DNA from 3 places in the Scandinavium lactucae genome. Region 1 is predicted to be linked to each of the others. Evidence: predicted binding sites of a transcription regulator. Region 1 holds the regulator's gene; each other region holds the start of a gene.
What was found. The regulator Fur, encoded in region 1, represses iron uptake genes when iron is present. The targets are predictions, from matches to a motif close to ATAATAATGAGAACNACTATCAA.

Region 2: ftnA (non-heme ferritin) is a predicted target of Fur. The motif match lies at 1,512-1,534, and genes of this name have one in related genera.
Region 3: fepD (Fe(3+)-siderophore ABC transporter permease) is a predicted target of Fur. The motif match lies at 2,520-2,542, and genes of this name have one in related genera.

The regions. Positions count from the first base shown of each region.
Region 1 is NZ_JAWXRD010000035.1:47,146-54,843, forward strand. It holds gene pgm (phosphoglucomutase (alpha-D-glucose-1,6-bisphosphate-dependent)) at 1-649, opposite strand, end outside; gene seqA (replication initiation negative regulator SeqA) at 669-1,220, opposite strand; gene ybfF (esterase) at 1,394-2,158, shown strand; gene ybfE (LexA regulated protein) at 2,290-2,583, shown strand; gene fldA (flavodoxin FldA) at 2,732-3,262, shown strand; gene fur (ferric iron uptake transcriptional regulator) at 3,589-4,041, shown strand; gene SIK69_RS15430 (ChiQ/YbfN family lipoprotein) at 4,137-4,475, opposite strand; gene chiP (chitoporin ChiP) at 4,523-5,935, opposite strand; gene glnS (glutamine--tRNA ligase) at 6,339-7,698, opposite strand, start outside.
Region 2 is NZ_JAWXRD010000027.1:170,193-177,890, reverse strand. It holds gene tyrP (tyrosine transporter TyrP) at 1-698, opposite strand, end outside; gene ftnA (non-heme ferritin) at 874-1,371, opposite strand; gene yecR (YecR family lipoprotein) at 1,565-1,894, opposite strand; gene SIK69_RS08840 (HD domain-containing phosphohydrolase) at 2,001-4,172, opposite strand; gene SIK69_RS08835 (RpiB/LacA/LacB family sugar-phosphate isomerase) at 4,422-5,060, shown strand; gene SIK69_RS08830 (MFS transporter) at 5,098-6,519, opposite strand; gene SIK69_RS08825 (DUF2766 family protein) at 6,656-6,910, shown strand; gene SIK69_RS08820 (anaerobic C4-dicarboxylate transporter) at 6,979-7,698, opposite strand, start outside.
Region 3 is NZ_JAWXRD010000002.1:74,934-82,631, forward strand. It holds gene fepB (Fe2+-enterobactin ABC transporter substrate-binding protein) at 158-1,117, shown strand; gene entS (enterobactin transporter EntS) at 1,211-2,446, opposite strand; gene fepD (Fe(3+)-siderophore ABC transporter permease) at 2,558-3,568, shown strand; gene fepG (iron-enterobactin ABC transporter permease) at 3,565-4,557, shown strand; gene fepC (iron-enterobactin ABC transporter ATP-binding protein) at 4,554-5,354, shown strand; gene SIK69_RS02460 (capsule assembly Wzi family protein) at 5,346-6,770, opposite strand; gene SIK69_RS02465 (LuxR C-terminal-related transcriptional regulator) at 6,804-7,445, opposite strand; gene SIK69_RS02470 (fimbrial protein) at 7,642-7,698, opposite strand, start outside.

The DNA of each region.
Region 1 (7,698 bases):
CCGCCAGGCCTTCAATGAACGGCTGCACCAGATCCTGTTCTTTAATATGACCCGACGCCCAGGCTTCATCCACAGACAGACGCTTGACGCCTTTCAGGCCATCGGCCAGCAGCGCGTTAGCACGGTCTTCGACCACTTTGGTCACGTTGGTATCCGCCGGGCCACCGTTTGGCGGATTGTACTTGATACCGCCATCATCCGGCGGGTTGTGCGAAGGGGTGATGACGATGCCGTCAGCCTGCGCTCCCCCTTTTTGGTTGTGAACCAGGATAGCGTTGGAAATGGCAGGCGTTGGCGTATAGCCGTTGTCTTCCTGAACAATGACGTCCACGCCATTAGCGGCCAGCACTTCCAGTACCGAAATGATCGCCGGTTCTGACAGCGCGTGGGTATCCTTCCCGACGTAGCACGGCCCGGTGATACCATTTTTGGCACGATTTTCCGCAATGGCCTGGGCGATAGCCAGGATATGCGGTTCGTTAAAGCTATGACGGGCGGCGCTTCCACGGTGACCGGAAGTGCCGAATTTCACCGCGTGTTCTGCGTTACCCACTTCTGGTTTCAGCACGTAGTACTGAGACGTCAGCTGGGCGACGTTGATCAAATCACTCTGTTGTGCAGGCTGACCCGCACGGTTATGAGTTGCCATTGCCTGGTCCTTCTTATGCTTAGATAGTGCCGCAAACCTTTTCAATTAATTCCGCGGGGAACTGCATTGACTGCATGATGTGTTCGACCATGCTGCATTTACGACCGGTATTGGTATTCGTTATCACCCAGTACGGGGTATCAGGCACTTGCTTAGGCTTGGTCTGATTGCCGTTTTTCAGCAACGTCGCTTCATCAACCGCGAAATAGACGCGCGTGCGGCCATGCAGTGACTCAGTAGCCTCAGCAAATGCTTTATTGTTTAAGCCGTAAAGTGTAGTCAGCACCAGCAGGAAACGGTTGACCGCTTTCTTCTGCTCAGCGTATTCGTCAGAAAGCAACAGCTCACGCACCGCGCGAACGTTATCTTTCGGCGAAGCGACTTTTTTGACCGCAGCGACGACCGGTGCAGAAGCAGGTGCCGGGGTCTCTTTGGCTACGGTTGCTGCAGCTTGTGGTACGGCAGAAATTTTCAGCATACGCCGTAAAATGTCGGATGCGCTCTCGCCAATGTGCTTAGTGTGGCTGGCAATAAAGCCGTAGAGTTCGTCATCAACTTCGATCGTTTTCATCTTAATCCAGTGAGATATCTTTTCTGAATACAAGTCGTTGGGATTATAAGGACAAAACCCAACAGCGGATAGCGTGTCGGCAAAAACTCAGACGACTACTGAGTGTTGCAGCCGGGCGGCAGAATGCTCAACATGATACCCTAACCCGACGTAGCGAAAAAAAGAACTTTGCCATGAAATTAAACAGCCGAGCGCAAACTGCACAAAACCTGCACACTAATTCTCCCATCGTCCTGGTTCACGGCCTTTTCGGTAGCCTGGATAACCTCGGGATCCTCGCGAGAGATCTGGTTGCCGACCACGATATTCTGCAAGTCGATATGCGTAACCACGGTCTTTCCCCGCGATCCGCGGAAATGACCTATCCGGCGATGGCGCAGGATCTTCTCGACACGCTTGATGCCAATGGTATTGAGAAAGCCACGTTGATCGGTCATTCCATGGGCGGGAAAGCGGTGATGGCGTTTACCGCCCTGGCACCAGAACGCGTCGGAAAACTGGTGGCAATCGATATTGCCCCGGTGAATTATCAGGTGCGTCGTCACGATGAAATCTTTGCGGCCATCAACGCGGTGACCGAAGCCGCTGTCTCAAACCGTCAGCAAGCGGCAGAGGTTATGCGCCAGCATATTAATGAAGAAGGCGTGATTCAGTTCCTGCTGAAATCTTTTGTCGACGGTGAATGGCGCTTCAACGTGCCCACGTTATGGGATCAGTACCCGCACATCGTCGGTTGGGAAACGATTCCCGCATGGGACCACCCTGCCCTGTTTATTGCTGGCGGCAACTCGCCTTATGTCACCAACGCGTACCGCGACGCCCTGTTATCGCAGTTCCCACAGGCGCGAGCGCACGTGATTGCCGGAGCCGGACACTGGGTTCATGCTGAAAAACCGGAAGCAGTACTCCGCGCTATCCGTCGCTATCTGGCGGAATGATTAAAATCCGAGCAAGCAAGCGCCATTGTGGCTCCCGGCGTTGGCGTGTGGGTTTCGCTCATGTATGATTGCGCGCTATCTGCGCCGGGCCTGTCGTCTGGCGGCTTGTTTCCCCGAAGTCACTCTGAATCATGGCAAAAGAACAAACGGACCGAACGACATTAGATTTGTTCGCAAACGAGCGTCGCCCGGGAAGGCCGAAAACCAATCCGCTCTCACGCGACGAACAGTTACGCATTAATAAGCGTAATCAGCTGAAACGCGACAAAAGCAACGGTCTCAAACGCGTTGAGCTTAAGCTCAATAACGATGCCGTCGACGCGCTCAATGAGCTGGCGGATGCCAGAAACATGAGCCGCAGCGAGCTTATCGAAGAGATACTGATGCAACAGCTGGCTGTGTTACACGGCCAGGAACGTGACTGAAAACACGAAATCTTTCACTTTCATTTAGCAGTGAGTGCAGTCCGGCGCAATTGCAGTTCCCGCGCACTTCTCCTCCTGCTATCATTGCCTTTATCTGTGGGCAACATTCCACCATCATTTCATTACGTTTCAAGAGGTTATTTTACTCATGGCAATCACAGGTATTTTTTTCGGCAGCGACACCGGTAACACCGAAAATATTGCGAAGATGATCCAGAAGCAGCTGGGCAAAGACGTTGCCGAGGTGCATGACATTGCCAAGAGCAGTAAAGAAGACCTCGAAGGTTTCGACATTCTGCTGCTGGGTATCCCAACCTGGTACTACGGTGAAGCACAGTGTGACTGGGACGACTTCTTCCCAACGCTGGAAGAGGTAGACTTCAACGGCAAACTGGTGGCCCTGTTCGGCTGTGGCGATCAGGAAGACTACGCAGAGTATTTCTGTGATGCGCTGGGCACCATCCGCGACATCATCGAACCACGCGGCGCGACCATCGTCGGTCACTGGCCAACCGAAGGCTACCATTTCGAAGCCTCTAAAGGTCTGGCCGATGACAACCATTTTGTTGGTCTGGCCATTGATGAAGATCGCCAGCCTGAACTGACCGCTGAACGCGTTCAGAAGTGGGTAAAACAAATCTCTGAAGAGCTGCACCTGGAAGAGATCAAGAACGCCTGATGATGTAACGGCGCAGCGCTCGCGTTGCGCCGTGTGATTGATGAACAGATCGATAGGTTGCGTAAAATTAATAGATATAAGCAATCAAATTAATCGCTACAAATTTTTAACTTTTGAGCACATATCTGTACAATGTCTTCTGTTTTGACGAGGTCGGATGTTTCGCTTTGCAGATGATGCCTCGTTTCTGAAAAGCATACTTTGCTCAGGGTTTGCAGTTTTCATTTAGGCACCGCAGTCCTATAATGAGACGCATTATCCTGAATTCATTCTTAGTAATACTTCCAATAAGGAAGTGTATCGCCTAGCAACAGGACTGATTCCGCATGACTGACAACAATACCGCATTAAAGAAGGCAGGCCTGAAAGTCACGCTTCCTCGATTGAAAATTCTGGAAGTGCTTCAGGAGCCTGACAATCACCATGTCAGTGCGGAAGACCTTTATAAACGCCTCATCGACATGGGCGAAGAAATTGGTCTGGCAACGGTGTATCGCGTTCTGAACCAGTTCGACGATGCCGGGATTGTCACCCGCCACAATTTCGAAGGCGGTAAATCTGTTTTCGAATTGACCCAACAGCATCACCACGATCACCTGATCTGCCTCGACTGTGGCAAGGTTATCGAATTCAGTGATGACTCTATCGAAGCGCGTCAGCGCGAAATTGCCACCAGACACGGCATTCGTCTGACCAACCACAGTCTGTATCTTTATGGCCATTGCGCAGAAGGTGACTGCCGTGAAGATGAGCACGCACATGATGGTGCCGAGAAATAATCGGACATCCAGAAAAGTAAAAGCCAACCTGACGGTTGGCTTTTTTATTGGCATTTTTGGCATAACGTTGGGGCAATAGCGCCAACCGTCGAGGGTTACGGCTTAGGCGTATTGTTACTGCGAATCTCTTTCCACACCTGATCACAACGGGCTTTGACTGCCTGATCGTTGCCGGTACGCGTCGCCAGAATACAATTCTGGTAATCCAGAACGCGTACACTTTCCTGAGTCGCAAACTGCTGATGAGTCTTGTCAGTTTTCAGTACGTTGAGCACGCTCTGGCAGGCTTCAATTTTATCCGGATTTCCTTCAGCGGTATTGATACAGGCGCTGTAGGCATCTTTCAGCTTGCTGTCTTCTTGTGGTGCAGGAGATGGCTGCGCACAGGCCACCAGCCCGGAAGCCATAACGGCGATAAGAATCAATTTTTTCATGATACGGCCTTATCAATGCGCGGCAGGTTTACCCTGCCGCACGCGTGTCAGAAGATAGTGAACGGGGCAATAACGATGAACTTCACGTCACGCTCATCCTGGAAGATGTTGCCATAACCGCCGCCCCAGCTTGGGATGTCGGAGTGGTTGTCGTATTGAGTGAAGTGCAGTTTGAACAGCGTGCCTTTCGCACGGCCTTCCTGCACGGTGTACATCGCATCAAAGCTGTAAGAAGACTCTTTGATTTTGTTCGAGGCGTTGTCTTCACGCTGACCTGCGCTGTTGATATACCAGTCCGCCGGTTTGGCATCCCAGGCATACACGTAAGATGCGCCGACGGCCCAGCCTGGCATATCCCAATTTTTCAGGTCATACATCGCACCGAAGAACACCGCTTTTTCGCCGTTGGCGTTGAAGTCTGAGCGGTTATCCCACCAGATATCCAGACGACCGTTGGAAGAAGCATAGGTCGGGGTCATACGCTGGAGGAAGTAACCCTGCTGGCCTTCTGCTTTTACCCACGTCCCTTCCAGGCGCAGGTCAACTACGTCAGCCACTTTATAGCCGAAGGTCAGTGCCTGTAACCACGCGGTGCCGTCGTAAATATCGTTAATGGTGTTGCTCTCAACGGTGTCACGCGCCCCATAGAATTGGTAGCTGGTTGAGAGTGGCGCGCCGGCAACATCAAATTTGTAGCTGGCTTTGGCGAAGTACTGATCCATAAAGCCTTCTGCCTGACCAAATGCGGCTTCGAGCACCAGGTCATTTTTGAAATCATACTTGGCACCAATGGAGTGCAGATACTCAACTTTGGTTTTCTTATCGTTCTGATAGAAATGGTCTGTTTCGAGGTGCCATGGAGCCTTATATTCGTTGGTCCACATATAGGAGAAGCTCAACGCACCAGCATCACCGTAATCAAAGTTTGCCCCGGCTTCTGCCCCTTGATAGGTACCTGGCATAAAGCTCCAGTGCGGCGCTAAAAGCGTTTGCCCGGTTGGCTGAATATAACCTGCACGCGCCCAGGTCGGACCCAGTTTGAATTTCGCGGCGGCTTTATAAAGGCTGATACCACTCTTATCGCCAGAGTAATCTTCGTCGTAGCCTTTATTAATGGATGAGAACGCAATTTCGTTTGGGTGTCCGCTTTCTGATGATTCCGCCATTTCGATAGCGGTGAAAGCAGCAATATCAAGGCCGATAAAATCGGCGGCATAGCCAGACTGGAAGTCGAGGTTGGCGTTCCAGGTGGAATGGGAAAGGTTAGTTTTGTATTTGTCGCCGTCGGTGACGTCTTTACGGTCACGTTCACGCTGCCAGTAATAAACACCGCCGGTTAAGGTTGAATCGTCTACGAATCCTGCTGCACTGGCTTGCGGAACTGCAATCCAGCCCGACATTGCGGTGACCCCGGCAATAGCCAGCGCCAGCGTACTACGTTTGCCACTGAACGTACGCATGTGTATATCCTCTTTGACTTTTAAAAACGCGCTCACAAAGGTGAACAGCGATAAAAAATAAGTACTGCAAAAAAGTAGCGAGGCAGAAATGTCCTAACGCTATGTCGGTAGACTATTTTTCGCGACGCGAATTATCAATCCTTTTTCCGCACGAAAGCACAAGATTATGACAGGGCGCACATATTTGATTGCGTTTTGTTACAAAGTTGCTTTTTGAAAGGAAATACCAGAAGGTGCATTAGGCTGGGGTTTTACAACGAATTAGAGAATAACGTCAGTTGAAAATGTAACAAGACAGAGGCGGTGTTTCATAGATCGAAATGATATTATTTCGCATCACGAAAATGACTTAAAAAAAGCGCCGCTCAGGGCGACGCTTTTTCATTAGGCGATAACGGAAAGATTACTCGCCCGCTTTGGCCCAGGTATCACGCAGACCGACGGTGCGGTTAAACACCAGCTTCTCAGCGGTGGTGTAACGGCTGTCTAGGCAGAAGTAACCCTCACGTTCGAACTGATGCGCTTTGCCCGCTTCAGCGGCTTTCAGCGAAGGCTCAGCATAGCCCTGCTTGATAACCAATGATTCCGGGTTGATGACCGCCAGGAAGTCCTCTGCGGCACCCGGGTTCGGTACGCTAAACAGACGATCGTACAGGCGAATCTCAACCGGCAGCGCATGCTGAGCGCTAACCCAGTGGATCACGCCTTTCACTTTACGGCCATCCGCCGGATCTTTACTCAGCGTATCGGCATCATAAGTACAGAAGATAGTCGTAATGTTGCCTTCTGCATCTTTCTCTACGCGCTCGGCCTTAATCACGTAAGCGTTGCGCAGGCGCACTTCTTTGCCCATCACCAGACGTTTGTACTGCTTGTTGGCTTCTTCACGGAAGTCAGCGCGATCGATCCAGATTTCACCACTGAACGGCACTTCACGGCTGCCCATTTCAGGTTTGCTCGGATGGTTCGGCATGGTGACGATTTCGCTTTCGCCCTGCGGGTAGTTTTCGATAACCAGTTTAACCGGATCGATAACCGCCATCGCACGCGGTGCATTGTCGTTGAGATCTTCACGAATGCAGGATTCCAGCGATGCAATCTCGATGGTGTTGTCCTGCTTGGTGACGCCGATGCGCTTACAGAACTCACGAATGGACGCGGAGGTATAGCCGCGACGACGCAGACCGGAGATGGTCGGCATACGCGGGTCATCCCAGCCTTCAACGTGCTTGTCGGTAACCAGCAGGTTCAGCTTACGCTTGGACATCACGGTGTATTCCAGATTCAGACGAGAGAACTCGTACTGACGTGGATGGACCGGAATGGAAATGTTGTCCAGCACCCAGTCGTACAGGCGACGGTTGTCCTGGAATTCGAGCGTACACAGCGAATGGGTAATGCCTTCCTGCGCATCACTAATGCAGTGGGTGAAGTCATACATCGGGTAGATGCACCACTTACTGCCGGTCTGATGGTGATCGGCGAATTTGATGCGATACAGCACCGGATCGCGCATCACGATGAACGGTGATGCCATGTCGATTTTGGCACGCAGACACGCTTTCCCTTCTTCGAAGCCACCGGCACGCATTTTTTCAAACAGCGCCAGGTTCTCTTCCACGCTGCGATCGCGGTACGGGCTGTTTTTACCCGGCTGCGTCAGGGTGCCGCGATATTCACGGATTTCGTCTGCGGAGAGTTCGTCCACATACGCCAGACCTTTGTTGATAAGCTCAATCGCATACTCGTGCAGCTTATCGAAG
Region 2 (7,698 bases), on a different contig from region 1:
TGCCAAAAGATATAAGCTACCAACGGGATAAAGCTCCCGATGACAAAAATTCTCCGCAGTTTACGCACGTCGCCTTTCATGTAGCTGACAATACTTGGCACGCTGCCGTGGAAGCCAAATGAGGTAAAAATAACCGGAATGGCAGACAGCGCCAGGCCTTGTTGCAGCGGCAGCGTCAGCAGGTTCACCTGATGGATGTGCGGCATCAGCAGCCCCAGCATCAGCACTAAAAAGATAATTTTGGCGCTGAACAGGAAGCGGTTGAACAGATCGACCAGCGTGGTGCCGACGCAAATCACACCCCCACCGACGGCGGTAAACAGCAGTACGCCTGCTGCTGGATGTAATTCACTGCCCAGCCAGTCGCCGACGCTCGACGCCAGCAATTCTCCGGCTCCGCTAATGTAGGCCGCAGTCAGGGCATACATCAGGAACAACATGCTGAAGCCCGTCACCCATTGGCCGTAACGCCCGAGATAGCGCAGCGCCAGTGAACCGAGGCCGGTGTCTGCCGGGACGTGCTGGTACACTTCGAGTAGCAACAGCGCGGTGTAGCACATCAGTGCCCAAAGGCTTAGCAGCAGGACCAGCGTCACGCCAAAGCCTACTCCCGCCGACGCCAGCGGCATCGCCAGCATCCCTGCGCCGATAGTGGTTCCGGCGACGATTAAAATACTCCCTACGGTGCGGTTCTTCACGCTTTCCTCTGTTATTCAAAATAGAGACGGCAAATTATGCCGCGCAGGGTAGGGGAAATCCCGCGGCGCGTCAAATCTGAATTACAGTAGGTGTAAAGTATGTTTTACGATTTGGCTGGGTTGTATGAAAAAGTCAGGGAAAACGCTGGCAGCGATGGCCGCTGCCAGCCGGGAATTAATTTTGGGTGTCGAGGGTCGCCAGCTCTTTATCAATAAAGTACAGGCCTTCGCCGCTTTTACCGACCAGCGACAGTTTATCGATAACGGATTTAAACAGCTTCTCTTCTTCATGCTGCTCGGCAACATACCATTGCAGGAAATTAAAGGTTGGATAATCCTGATTGGTCATCGCGGCATGCGCCAGTTCATTAATTTTCGCAGTGATCAGCTGCTCGTGCTCGTAGGTCACGCGGAAGAGTTCATCCAGCGAGGCATATTCGGCAAACGGTGAAGCAATGGCATTAATGCACGGCAGGCTGCCGGTATCGGTCAGATAATCAAACAGGCGCTGCATGTGGGTCATTTCTTCCTGAGCGTGACGGCGCAGAAATGCGGCGGCACCTTCAAAGCTGTGATAACTGCACCACGCGCTCATCTGCTGATACAGCAGCGAGGAGTGAAGTTCCAGGTTCATTTGCTCATTCAGTTTGTCGATCATTTCCGTTTTTAACATGGGTGCTCCGTCATATTAGGCTCAGGGGAATACGCGGGAACTATAATTTGTAATTAAGTTATTTGCAAAAGGTAAAATAAATAATTAATTTTGTTAAATGCAAATGGGAATAACACGCATTGCAGCTATTAAATAATAAGATGAGAATGGTTATGATTACTGCCGGATTTATTTTCCCGGCAGTGAAATATAATCAGTAATAGGCGTTAGGGGTAATGGCCATTCCGCGACACTGGTACTGAATCGTGACGCTTTGATTCATGCACAGTGAACCGCTGGTGACGGTGCAGGTCGTGACCGGCTGACCGAACGGCACGGCAGTGGCGTAGCCCATTTGCTGACACTGTTTGGTGGCGGTACCGTTGGCCACATAATCGTCGGTGGTGGCCGATTGCAACATCGCCTGCCCGTAGGTCAGACGGACAATGCCGCTGGTGGTGTCCACATCGGTGACGTTGGCCTGACGATGTACCGTACAGGCGGAAAGCGCTATCGCTGCGACGATAGGGAGAAGTTTGTTCATGGCTCACTCTGCATAGATGTCCGATCCTCTCATCTTAGCGTCAGGAGGCCAAACCAATTCCCTGAATAGCCCGCAGAATTCCCCTCAGTTTCCGCCACCGCCGTCGTTAGTCTGCCCGGCTGTCATAAATCGCCTGGAATTTCGGATGCAGTTGGCGGAAGCGGTTAATCAGCTCCGGATCAAAGTGACGTCCGGTTCCGGCGATGATTAGCGAACAGGCGTGTTCATGGCTATACCCGGGCTTATACACCCGCTTCTGACGCAGCGCATCATACACATCCGCCAGCGCCAGAATGCGGGCCTCAATCGGGATTTGCTCCCCGCGTAGCCCTTCCGGATAGCCATTGCCATCCCATTTTTCGTGGTGATAGTGAATGATATTTTCCGCCACCGGCCCGAGGCCCAGCCCCTGAATGATCCGCCAGCCCTTAAGGGTGTGCAGTTTCATCTCGTTGAACTCTTCTTCGGTGAGTGGCCCTTGCTTGCGCAAAATCCGCTCCGGAACCGCAATTTTCCCGACGTCGTGCAACGAGGCGTAGCGTTCAATCTCCTGCACCATTTTACGCGGCAGCCCAATGTCCCGCGCCAGCAGGCCACAATAGGCGGATACGCGCTGAATATGGCTGCCGGTTTCATCATCATGGGCGCGATTCACTTTTTCCATCGCCTCGACGATGCTGCGGCTCACCGCCTGGCTTTGCTTCATCTGTCGCCACATCAGCCACAACAGGCACAGGCTGAACAGCACGCTAATGAACAACACAATGCTGATAATTTTGAAGGTATTTTTACTGAAGTCTGGCAGCGTGGAGGCGTCAGGATGGCGCTCCATCTGCGTGCGATAACTCGAAATACGATGGATTTGCGTCAGTAACGAATGCAGCGGATGTTGGCCATCGACCCATGAGACAATTTTGTAATCTGAGCGCGTCAGCCCCGCCACTTTAAGCACGCCACGAAACAGGTCATTACCGCGCAGTGAACCTTCCAGCGAGCTGAGGTCGCCCAGAATAAAATCAATTTTGTGCTGTTCAATGGCGTTGATCAGTTCTTCAATCGAGGCGGCGGGCAGCAGGGTAACGTCGGTGCCAAAACGCTGATGCAGATAGAGGGCAGAAAACGACCCGCGGATCACGCCGACGCGCTTATAGCGCACCTGCTCTTCGTCCCACAAAAACGGATCATCGATGCGGTTGTAATACGCGTTATGCCACGATAGCGCTGGGCCAATAATCCCTTCCGCCTGGGATTCATCACCGCTTTTGACAATGTTCACCATTCGCATCGGCCAGGCATCCTGGCGCAGGTGAGAGACATAATCCTCGGTGTACTTCACGTCGAGTTGGATAGGCAGCAGGTCGCGCATGTCGCTAATCATATCCATCACCGTGCCGTGATAACCGTGGCTGTCCTGCCACAACAGCGGAGCAAAGTTCTCGTTTTTAGGCAGCCAAAGGGTGAGCCGGTTGTTACGCATCCAGGCGGTTTCCTCGGGTGTGATATTAATTCGGCTGACCAGATAATCCCGTTTACTTTGATTTTCCAGCGCGTTCAGCTTGCCGCTCTGCTGCCACTCGCCGATCAGCTGATTAATGTTATCGCGCATGCCGCGTAATTCCGGACTGAACCCCATCACGGACGGTAGACGTAAATCGGAGAATGGCCGCGACAGGGTGTAGTAGTGCTGCGGATCATCCATCTCGGAATCGTCGTTAATGTAAAAATCTGCCTTGCGGTTACGCAGCATTGTAAACGCTTCGGTACTGCTGCCCACCAGAATGCGCTGACGGAAATGCAGAAAAGGATAGTGCTGCAACACCTGATCGCGGGTAGCGTCGTCCTTGCGAAAAATGACCCGGGTATAATTAAGATCTTCCGGGACAGCTGCCGTTCGATCGAGACTGGCGGCGAGCACTTCAATATCAAACAGGCGCGCGGAGAGGATTTTACTCTGCGCCCGCGCGTTGGTTTTGATCACGCCGGCATACAGCCCGTAGCTGTTGCTATTGAAACGACGGCCAATCTCTTCCCCCCCGATCGGTTTCAGCTCGAGATGATAGCCGTAGCGTTTATTGATTTCCTGAATGAGCGTCGGGTAGTAACCCTGATATTGACCGTGGCCGTCACGCCAGAATTCAAAATTATCCGCATCGAAGAGCCAGACTGGAACGGGGGAGGGATGAGCGACGGTATTTATGGGGCTAGCCCGCAGGAAACCAGCGTACGAAAGAAGTGTAACCCAGAGCAATGTGAGCGACATTGTTAGCACGGAGCGCACAAGAAGGTTCCTGATTTTTATCGTGTCGTTTGTTTTTAGTCTAACTAACTGCCGTAAACCCGGATAGAGATTTATTGATTTTGTGAATAATCATGCATTCTGGCGATCAAGGGCCAAAACTGTGACCGCAGCAATGATTAATGAAACAATATTTCATTAAATTTGAATGTGTGTTTAATGCGCGCTATGGTGAACGCATCGTGATTGTCCATTGCGCAGATGACCGCGCGAATTTCAGGAGAGGAAAGAATGAAAATTGCACTGATGATGGAAAACAGCCAGGCGGCGAAAAACGCCATTATCCATCGTGAGCTGAAGGGTGTTGCCGATGAAAAGGGCTTCCCGGTGTACAACGTTGGCATGAGTGACGAGCAGGATCATCACCTGACCTATATCCATTTGGGGATTATGGCCAGCATTCTGCTCAACGCAAAAGCGGTTGATTTCGTGGTCACCGGCTGTGGCACCGGCCAGGGCGCGCTGATGTCGCTGAATATTCACCCCGGCGTGGTATGCGGCTACTGCATCGACCCGGCTGACGCCTTCCTGTTTGCCCAAATCAACAACGGCAACGCGCTCTCACTGCCCTTCGCTAAAGGCTTTGGCTGGGGCGCAGAACTGAACGTGCGCTTCATCTTTGAGAAAGCCTTTACTGGTCGCAACGGGGAAGGCTATCCGCCGGAGCGTAAAGAACCCCAGGTGCGTAACGCGGGTATTCTCAACCAGGTCAAAGCGGCGGTGGTAAAAGAAAACTATCTCGATACCCTGCGTGCTATCGACCCGGAACTGGTGAAAACCGCCGTCTCCGGTCAACGCTTCCAGCAGTGCTTCTTTGAGAACTGCCAGGATAAAGAGATTGAAGCCTTTGTGCGCCAAATGCTGGCGTAATGCGGAAAACGCCGGCGGCACCCTGCCGCCGGCGTGCTTACTGTTTCCGTTTCGACACTGAACTTCCCGCATCCCGCGTCAGCTGTAACGTATCAACCATTCCCACCAGACAAATTAGCGCGATAAACACAAACGCCAACCGGAAGCTAATCCCCGGGATCGCCGCGAGCTGCAGCCAGTCACTCAGTTTTTCACCCAGCCTAATGCCAATCGCACCGAGCGTAATCCCCAGCCCGACGGCTAACTGGGTAGCGGTGCTGAACAAGGTATTGGCGTAGCTCATCTGCGGGGAGGGCACGTCGGCGAAAGCCAGGGTACTGACGCCGGTGAACTGGATCGATCGGAACACGCCGCCGAGGTACAGAATCAGCAGCGTCAGCCACAGCGGTGTGTGCGGGGTGAGGAAAGCGCAGGCCATCAGCGCCAATACGTTCAGCGCGCCGTTAATCAGCAACAGTTTGCGAAAGCCCAGCCAGCGGATCAGCGGTGTGGTGGCCGGTTTAATCGTCAGATTACCAACAAACACCGCCAGCACCAGCAGCCCCGCGTGGAACGGATCCATGCCAAAACCGACCTGAAATAGCAGGGGCAGCAGGAATGGCACCGCGCTTATCGAGGCGCGAAACAACGACCCGCCATACATCGTGACTCTGAAAGTTGGCACTTGCAGGGCATCAAGGCGGATCATCGGCCATTCGACGCGCCTGAAATGGCGCAGGGCAAAGAGAAACGTCACTGCACCCAAGGCCAGAAGCGCAAAGGGTAGCCAGCGTCGACCCTGTTCTGCACCGAATGCTTCCATCGCATAGACCAGGCTCACCATCGCAATGGCGGTGGCAACAAAACCCGGCAGATCAAACGGGCGGCGATCGTCGTCGCGGATATCCGGGATGATGCGCAGCGCCAGGGCGATAGCCACCAGCCCGAGCGGCACATTGATGAAGAATATCCAGCGCCAGTCAGCGAAACGGGTGATGAACCCGCCGAGCGGTGGGCCGATTATCGGTGCCACCAGCGCGGGCCAGGTCAGGGTGGCGATGGCAGTGATTAAATGATGTTTTGGCGTGGTGCGTAATACCGCCAGCCTGCCGACAGGCACCATCAACGCGCCGCCAACGCCCTGTAAAATGCGCATCGCGACGAAGCTATTGACGCTGGTAGCGAGCCCGCAAAATACCGAGGCGAGGGTAAAAATGAACAGTGCCAGGGTAAACACCTTGCGCGCGCCAAAGCGGTCGGCAATCCAGCCGCTGGCCGGGATCAGAACGGCGAGGGTGATGAGGTAGGCGCTGATCCCGATGTTCAGCGAAACGGCTTCCACGCCAAAACTTTTCGCCATATCCGGCAGCGCGGTGGCAATTACCGTCCCGTCGAGAAACTCCATAAAGAATGCGCCAGCCACCAGTAATGCGGCGGGGGACAGACCACGGCTCTCCTTTGCGGAGATGTTTTCACTCATGATAACGCTGCCATTTCAAAATGAATCATTGTTTCAGATGACCATAGCGCAACAAAATGCATGCTTCAGCAGGTTTTTTTGATTTCCGGGCAGAAAATTCAGGTTACTATGACGCCCCTGAAAAAAGGAGAAAATCATGTCCCAGAATCTGACCGAAAACGATGAGCTGATATCCGATGTTGTCGCGTGCCAGCTGGTCATTAAACAAATTCTTGATGTTGTCGATGTTATCGCCCCGGTTGAAGTCCGTGACAAAATGGCCAATCAGCTGCGCGCGATCGATTTCAGTGCCAATCCGGCAGGTGCTGACCCGGTGACGCAACGTGCGATTCAAAAAGCCATCGCCCTGATCGAGTTGAAGTTCACGCCGCAGGAAGGCAGCACCCATTAATGAAAACGGCGCTGCCGCGCCGTTTTTGTTGGCATAGAGGCCCGGCGCGTAGCGCCGCCAGGCGTTTGTCAGTAAATCGCTTCCACCAGCAGATAGCTGGCAACACAGGCGCAGCTCACGGCAATCAGGCCTGGCAGAATAAAGCTGTGGTTGATAATGAATTTCCCGATACGGGTGGTTCCGGAACGGTCGAACCCGATACACGCCAGGTCGCTTGGATAGGTCGGTAACACGAAGTAGCCATAGGCCGCCGGGAAGAAGGCAATCAGCATTTTCGGTTCCACGCCGAGCATCAGTCCCATCGGGGCGACGGCGGTTAGTGCCGCGGCCTGGCTGTTCACCAATTTTGACACCAGAAACAGCACGATGGCGTAGGTCCACGGATGACTTTGCACCACGCCTTCGAGTGCCGCTTTCAACTCCGGTAAATGCGCCTGGAAAAAGGTATCGCTCATCCATGCCACACCGAACACCGAGAAAATCGCCACCATCCCCGCTTTAAAGACCGCTCCGCTGGAAATGGCGGCGGCGTTCACTTTACAGGCCATCAACATCACCGCGCCGGCAATCAGCATCATCATCTGAATCACCAGGTTCATGGAGAGCGGGGCGAGTTTACCTTTCACTTCAAAGGTAGGCCGCAGTTCCGGCAGCGCGCCGAGTAATACCACCACGGCAATCCCGGCGAAGAAAATCCACGTTGACCAGTATGCTTCGCGATTAAAGCGCTGGTTGAGCAGCGTTTCGGTGCTGCCGTAGATATATTCCCGCTGTTTCGGATCCCGAAT
Region 3 (7,698 bases), on a different contig from region 1:
AAAGATATTAATAATGATTATCATTTATATTTTGGTTCGGTAAGCTAAAAGTAAAAGCGTCCCTTGTCAACTTCCGCCGCATCTTCCGACTTGCATCTGGGCAGACATGAAGTGAAAATGAGTTTCATTAACATCCACAAAACAGGACTTTGTCGTCGTGAAATTCCCCGTTTTCTTCCGTCATACCCTGCTCATCTCCGGGCTGTGCCTTTTAGGATTAACCTCAGCCGTGGCCGCCGACTGGCCGCGTCAGGTGACCGACAGTCGCGGCAGCCATACGCTCGAGCACAAACCGCTGCGCATCGTCTCCACCAGCGTGACCCTGACCGGTTCCTTGCTGGCGATTGACGCCCCGGTGATTGCCAGCGGGGCCACCACGCCGAATAACCGCGTGGCGGATGCACAGGGCTTTTTGCGCCAGTGGAGCGAGGTGGCGAAACAGCGCAAGCTCACGCGGCTGTATATCGGCGAACCGAATGCCGAGGCCGTGGCCGCGCAGATGCCGGACCTGATTCTGGTCAGTGCTACCGGCGGCGACTCGGCGTTAGCCCTGTACGATCAGCTGTCGACCATCGCCCCGACGCTGGTTATCAACTATGACTCGCAAAGCTGGCAGGCCCTGCTGACTCAGCTGGGTCGTATCACTGGCCAGGAACAGCAGGCCGCCGCGCGGATCGCCGAATTTGATACCCAGCTGGCGACGCTCAAAAAACAAATGAAACTGCCGCCACAGCCGGTCAGTGCATTGGTGTACACCGCCGCCGCCCACAGCGCGAACCTGTGGACGCCGGAATCCGCCCAGGGAAAACTACTCGAACAGTTAGGTTTCACCCTTGCCCCGCTGCCTGCCGGGCTGCACACCAGCCAGAGCCAGGGTAAACGCCATGACATAATTCAGCTGGGCGGCGAGAACCTGGCCACGGGCCTGAACGGCGAATCGCTGTTTGTGTTCGCGGGCGACCAGAAAGATACCAACGCCATCGAGGCCAATCCGCTGCTGTCGCACCTGTCGGCGGTGCAGAACAAACGCGTTTATGCGCTCGGGACCGAAACCTTCCGCCTGGATTACTACAGCGCAATGCGGGTGCTACAGCGTCTGGAAACGTTATTTGGTTGATGCCTTTTCCCGGTGGCGCACGCGTGTCGGGCCTACGGAATGTGCCGTGCAGGCCCGGTCAGGCGTAGCCGCCACCGGGCACCTTCCACCGGATTAAACCGCTGCCGTTTCTTGTCGGAAGCGGCGCAACTCCCCGAGCAGCAACACCAGAATCAGCCCAACGATCGCCAACGCCCAACCGCTGGCTGACGCCGCCGCAACCGGGGTGAGCATTGCGCCAACCCCGCCTAAAATTGCCGCGCCGATGGCGTCACCGGTGACGTTCTGCGCCGTCCACAACCCGTTAATGCGCCCGAGCATCGCTTCCGGGGTTTGGGTCTGAATCAAGGTATATTGCAGCAGCGAACTGATGGCGCTCAGCCAGCCAAACAGCGCCAGACACAGCACGCCCAGCGCCCAGACCGGCATCAGGCTGAACAACCCGATGGCGACAAACGCGCCGACGGTGGTCAGGAGCATAATTTGCCCAGGCCGAACGCTACACGCCAGATTGCCACTGGTCAGCGCCCCCAACGCCGCCCCGAGCGGGATCGCCGCATACAACATACCAATCTGCGCCGCCGACATATTCCAGCTCATCGCCAGCGCCGGATACAGCACGCGCACCGCGCTGGCCATGGTCAACAGACCGCCGAGCAGCGCAATGCCGCCAATCAACGGGCTGTTAAACAGAAAGCGCAGGCCGGTCAGTAAGGATTTCAACGGATGTTCACGCGGCTGCGGAGGCGGCGGCAACGACGGCAGACGCAGCAGCGTCAGGGTGGTGATGAAGGTGCCGAGCGCCGCCAGTAAATAGTTCCAGGAGAATCCCCCGCTCGCCAGCAGCAGACCGCCCACCATCGGCGAAATCACCGACCCGAGGCGTACCGTGAGCATGGTTATCGCCCCGGCCTGCATCAGGTTTTCACGCCCGACCAGCGCAGGTGTCGCCGCCAGCAGGGCGGTGACGCCAATCGAGGCGAACAGCCCATCCCAGATCCCGAGCAGATAAATCGCCAGCAGCGACGGTTCAGGCAGCAGCGCGTTCAGCCATAGGCCAATAAAGCCGATGCCACAGGTGCCGCGCGCCAACAGGATAAGCTTCTTGCGTTCATAGCGGTCGGCCAGCACGCCGCCGAGCATTAGGCCGATAAACATCGCCCCGCCGGTTAACGTCACCGCCAGCCCGACATGCCAGGTGGAGTGAGTCAGCGTCTGGATTTGCACCGGCACGGCAACGCCAAGCAGGCCGAGAGAGAGAATGGAGATAAAACGGGCGATAAAGACGGCGCGGAACGCCGGGTGAGTCTTCAGCAGGCTGAGATTTAGCAGCCAGGATTGTCTTTGCATGACAGGGCCTTCAACGATCTTTCGGTACCATTTCCGTGGCCGCACATGCTAACATAGGCGAATAAGATCGAGAACGATAATTACTATCATTATCACATCATGGACGTTGCTATGTCGTTTTCTGCCGCCACGCTGCGTACCGTCGCCGTGCCCGGATTACTCATTCTGCTGATAGCCGCTGCCGCGCTCAGCCTGCTAATTGGCGCTAAACCGCTGCCGCTGAACGTGGTACTGGACGCCCTGTCCGGCACCTGTCGGAGTCCCGACTGCACCATTGTTCTTGACGCCCGCCTCCCCCGCACCCTTGCTGGCCTGTTGGCCGGGGGCGCGCTCGGTCTGGCGGGCGCTTTAATGCAAACCCTCACCCGCAATCCGCTTGCCGACCCCGGCATTCTCGGCGTTAACGCCGGAGCCAGCTTTGCCATCGTGCTGGGCGCGGCGCTGTTCGGCCTGACGCTGCCGCAGGAACAGCTGCTCCTCGCCTTTGGCGGGGCGCTGATTGCCTCGCTGCTGGTGGCCTTCACCGGCAGTCAGGGCGGCGGACAGCTCAGCCCGGTGCGTCTGACCCTGGCGGGCGTGGCGCTCGGGGCGGTGCTCGATGGCCTCTCTAACGGCATCGCGCTGCTGAATCCCGATGTGTACGATCAGCTGCGTTTCTGGCAGGCCGGATCGCTGGATATTCGCTCCCTGGAAACCCTGAAAGTGGTGCTGATTCCGGTCACTCTCGCCATTGTTGTCGCACTCGGGTTAAGCCGCTCGCTGAACAGCCTCAGCCTTGGGGCGGATACCGCCAGCGCGCTTGGGAATAAAGTGGCGCGCACTCAACTTTTGGGCCTGTTGGCAATTACCGTTTTGAGCGGCAGCGCTACCGCGTTGGTTGGGCCGATTGCGTTTATCGGCCTGATGGTGCCGCATATTTCACGCTGGCTGGTCGGGGGCGATCACCGCTGGTCGCTGCCGGTCACCCTGCTCGCCACCCCTGCCCTGCTGCTATTCGCTGATATTATTGGCCGCCTGCTGGTGCCGGGTGAACTGCGCGTCTCGGTGGTGAGCGCCTTTATCGGCGCGCCGATGCTTATCTGGCTGGTGCGTCGCCAGCCGTCGCGCGGAGGTGTCGCATGATGGCCCCGTCCCGCCGTCTGCTATGGAGCTGCCTGCTGCTGACGCTGGTAAGCCTGATCATTGCGCTGTACAGCCTGCGCAGCGGGGCAGTGACGCTGGATTTAAACCAGGTGCTGGCCGCGCTGTGGGGCGATGCGCCGCGAAACGTGACGATGGTGGTGACCGAATGGCGACTGCCGCGGGTGCTGATGGCGCTGCTGGTCGGTGCGGCGCTCGGGGTTAGCGGCGCGATTTTCCAGTCGCTGATGCGTAACCCGCTCGGCAGCCCGGACGTGATGGGGTTCAACACCGGGGCATGGAGCGGCGTATTGGTGGCGATGGTGCTGTTTGGTCAGCATCAGACTGCTATTGCGTTGGCGGCGATGGCGGGCGGGATTGTCACCTCGCTGCTGGTCTGGCTGCTGGCGTGGCGTAATGGGATCGACACTTTCCGGTTGATCATTATCGGGATTGGGATCCGCGCCATGCTCATGGCCTTCAATACCTGGCTGCTGCTCCGAGCCTCGCTTGAAACGGCACAGTCGGCCGGGCTGTGGTTCGCCGGATCGCTGAACGGGCTGACGTGGGCGAAAATTTTCCCTGCCGCACCGATCCTGCTGCTGATGCTGGTCTTCGCCGCCCTGCTGGTACGCCAACTGCGGCTGCTGGAAATGGGCGACGACAGCGCCTGCGCGTTGGGCGTCCAGGTGGAACGATCGCGCTTATGGATGATGTTGGTGGCGGTGGTGCTAACGGCGGCATCAACCGCGCTGGCGGGGCCAATATCCTTTATTGCGCTGGTGGCCCCGCACATTGCCCGGCGTCTCAGCGGCACTGCACGCTGGGGGTTAACCCAGTCGGCCCTGTGCGGCGCGTTGCTGCTTTTGCTTGCCGATTTCGGCGCGCAGCAGCTGTTTATGCCTTACCAGCTTCCGGTGGGCGTGGTGACCGTCAGCCTCGGCGGTCTGTATCTCATCGCCCTGCTTATTCAGGAGTCCCGTAAAAAATGACCCACTCTGACGCTCGCCTGCAAGGCGACAATCTGACCCTCAGCTACGGCAAAAAAGTCATCGCCGAGGGGCTGAACGTGGCCATTCCGGACGGGCATTTTACCGCCATCATCGGCCCCAACGGCTGTGGGAAATCGACCCTGTTACGCACCTTGAGCCGCCTGATGACCCCGCAGCATGGCCAGGTGTTGCTCGACGGGGAGCAGATCCAGCGCTTTGCCAGTAAAGAGGTGGCACGACGCATAGGTCTGCTGGCACAAAACGCCACCACCCCGGGCGATATCACGGTGCAGGAGCTGGTGGCTCGCGGGCGCTACCCGCATCAGCCGCTGTTCGCCCGCTGGCGTCAGGAAGATGAGGACGCGGTGCAACGGGCGATGCAGGCCACCGGCGTCGTGGACCTGGCGAATCAAAGCGTGGATACCCTCTCCGGCGGCCAGCGCCAACGCGCATGGATTGCGATGGTGCTGGCCCAGGAAACGGCGATCATGCTGCTCGACGAGCCGACGACTTGGCTGGATATCAGCCATCAAATTGATTTGCTGGAACTGCTGAGCGACCTCAATCGCCAACAGGGTTATACCCTGGCGGCGGTACTGCACGATCTCAATCAGGCCTGCCGCTACGCCACGCATTTGATTGCCCTACGCGATGGGCAAATTATTGCCGAGGGTGCGCCGAAAGAGATCGTGACGGCGGAGCTGATTGAACGGATTTATGGCCTGCGGAGTCTGATTATTGAAGACCCGGTGGCCGGCACGCCGCTGGTGGTGCCGTTAGGGAAAACCTCAAAGTGAAGGGGTGAGCCGGAATCCGGCTGACATCCCCGTATCCGCCGTGCCGCTCCAGAATCCGGTCTCCACCGTGGCCCAGGCGTTCACCGGCACGCTCCAGCCCAGCGCAATCCCTTTCATCGTCGCCGATGCAGGATACGCCTGATTAATGCTCTGCGACGTACGGTTCACCCGCGCCCACACCAGCCGCGTACTCAGCCGCTGCTGATTTTCCAGCACCAGTTCCACTCGTCCGGAATACTGCGTCCCGTCGCCGCCCATCGCATCCCCCAGCGGCGCGCCCTGTTGGTAATAGCCGCCGTGATAGCAGTAGTGGTAATAGATGATGCCGGTGTCCTTCAGGCTGGAACGGGTGTCCGCTGCCTCCAGAAACCAGTTTACCTGCCCGAGGTTAAGGCTCTGATGCCCTTCAATTCCGCCGACAAAGGTATTGTGTGAGGGCAATATTCCTGCCTGATCGTCGCCGGTGATTTGCCCGTACAGGCTGAGCGGGAGGCCCGTCAGCGGCAGCAGTTTGAGGCGAAAATCAATACCCGCCATCTGATCGCCCGGATCCCGGTCCTGACTGCCGGTGTTGTCCCGCCCGAGTAGCGCATCGCCAAACGAGTCCAGGGTATTGGGTCGCCCTTTCCCACCCCACATCAGCATTCGTGACATCCCCACATCCAGGAGATTAAACGGGCTGGCGGTCAGTCTGCCGCCGATCAGTTTAGGCTCTTCCGGGCGTTGATACTGGCGCAGTTGCCCGGCGGAAAGCTGATATTGCCAGCTGCCGAGCCACGCCAGCCAGGGGGTGTCGAAAGGTGTTTGCTCTGCACGTTGCAGTATAAAACCGACCACCGGGCGTGCCGCATCGGAACGAATGGTGCTGCCATCATTGCCCGGCCCCCACCACTGCGGGATCTCACCAAACGCCAGCCACTGGTTAAACAGTTTTACACCCGCATACGCCCCGTTGAGGTTGTAGTGTGAAGCGTCATTGATGTACTGATGGCTTTCGGCCTGGCCCTGAAGATTGATATCCCAGAACTCACCGCTGCTGGCGAGCGCCGCGCCAAGTCCGTGAGCGCTGGTGGGGGTGTCGTCAAATCCCTGCGGCAACGACGGGCTGGCGGAATGCGTCCAGCCGTTGAGGCGGAGCGGTGCCTTTAATTCCGCCAGACGACGCTGTACCCGGGCGAGCGTTTCCTGATTCGCTACCGTACGCGGGGCGTTGGCGTTGGAAAGCGCCCGATTGACCTCTTCCTGGCTGAGCGGCCAGGTAGCGAGATTAAGCTGAATAATATCGCGGTCCGCCAGCCAGGCTAAATCAGAGCGTAACTGTGCATCGTTAACCAATAATCCCGCACCTGCCTGCGAGGAACAGACCAGCAGCGCCAGACAGATAGCCTGTCGGCGAAATATTGACAGAGGTTTCATTTTCTTCCCTTAAAATAAAAACACGATTAAAGATTAGTTACCAGCCAGAAACTCTGAAAATACATTCGGTGTCAGCTTTTGATTTTTCAATCCATCGAGGAAATGCAATAATTCACAATCAGAATAAAGATTAAACTTAGTCATGATCATCCGCTTATGCGCACACACGGTTTTCACATTGAGTTGCAAATCGCTGGCCGTTTTTTCTGGATTATATCCGCGATAAAAATGGGCGGCGACTTTAACCTGTTGGGGGGACAGGGTTCGATGCAGACAACCCTGACACGTTTGTCTACTATTTCGGGGGGCTGTCTGGGCGCGATTATCCCAACCACGTAAGATTAATGCCCTGGTTTTACTGAGACTTTCTGCCCGATTGATAAATACAATGTTATTGACACATAACGGCAGTTCACCAAAATGTGGGTTGGTGTCTCCTTCATAAATGCCAATTAATAGACTGGCAGATTTTCGACCGCGTAATACCGAATTACAGATATAACTTTCACCCGGTTCAAAATTTTTTACAATGACATCGGCAACGGCCACATGGTCTTCGGTGAGAGGCAGGAATTCAACCCACTCACCTTCTTCACGCAGGAAAATCTGCTCCAGCAAGATCTCCATGCCTTTTCGGTATAAGGTATTTTTATCCTCTATCACGATTTGCAACATACCTACCTCACTGCTGGCGTAAAACTTATTGATAATATTACAATGCTAAAACTCCGAGGTTCCGTCTGGAATTAAACTCCAGACAATGCATCCAGTGAGCGTCAGGATGATAATTATTTTAACAACCAGCGGCAGATAATAACGTAAGACATACATCTGAACCTCCATTTAAGAATACCTCTCTCATTACGGACTATTATTGATAGGCCATAGTGATGGTTGCAGTGGCATTGGCGATACCCGGAGTGACAGG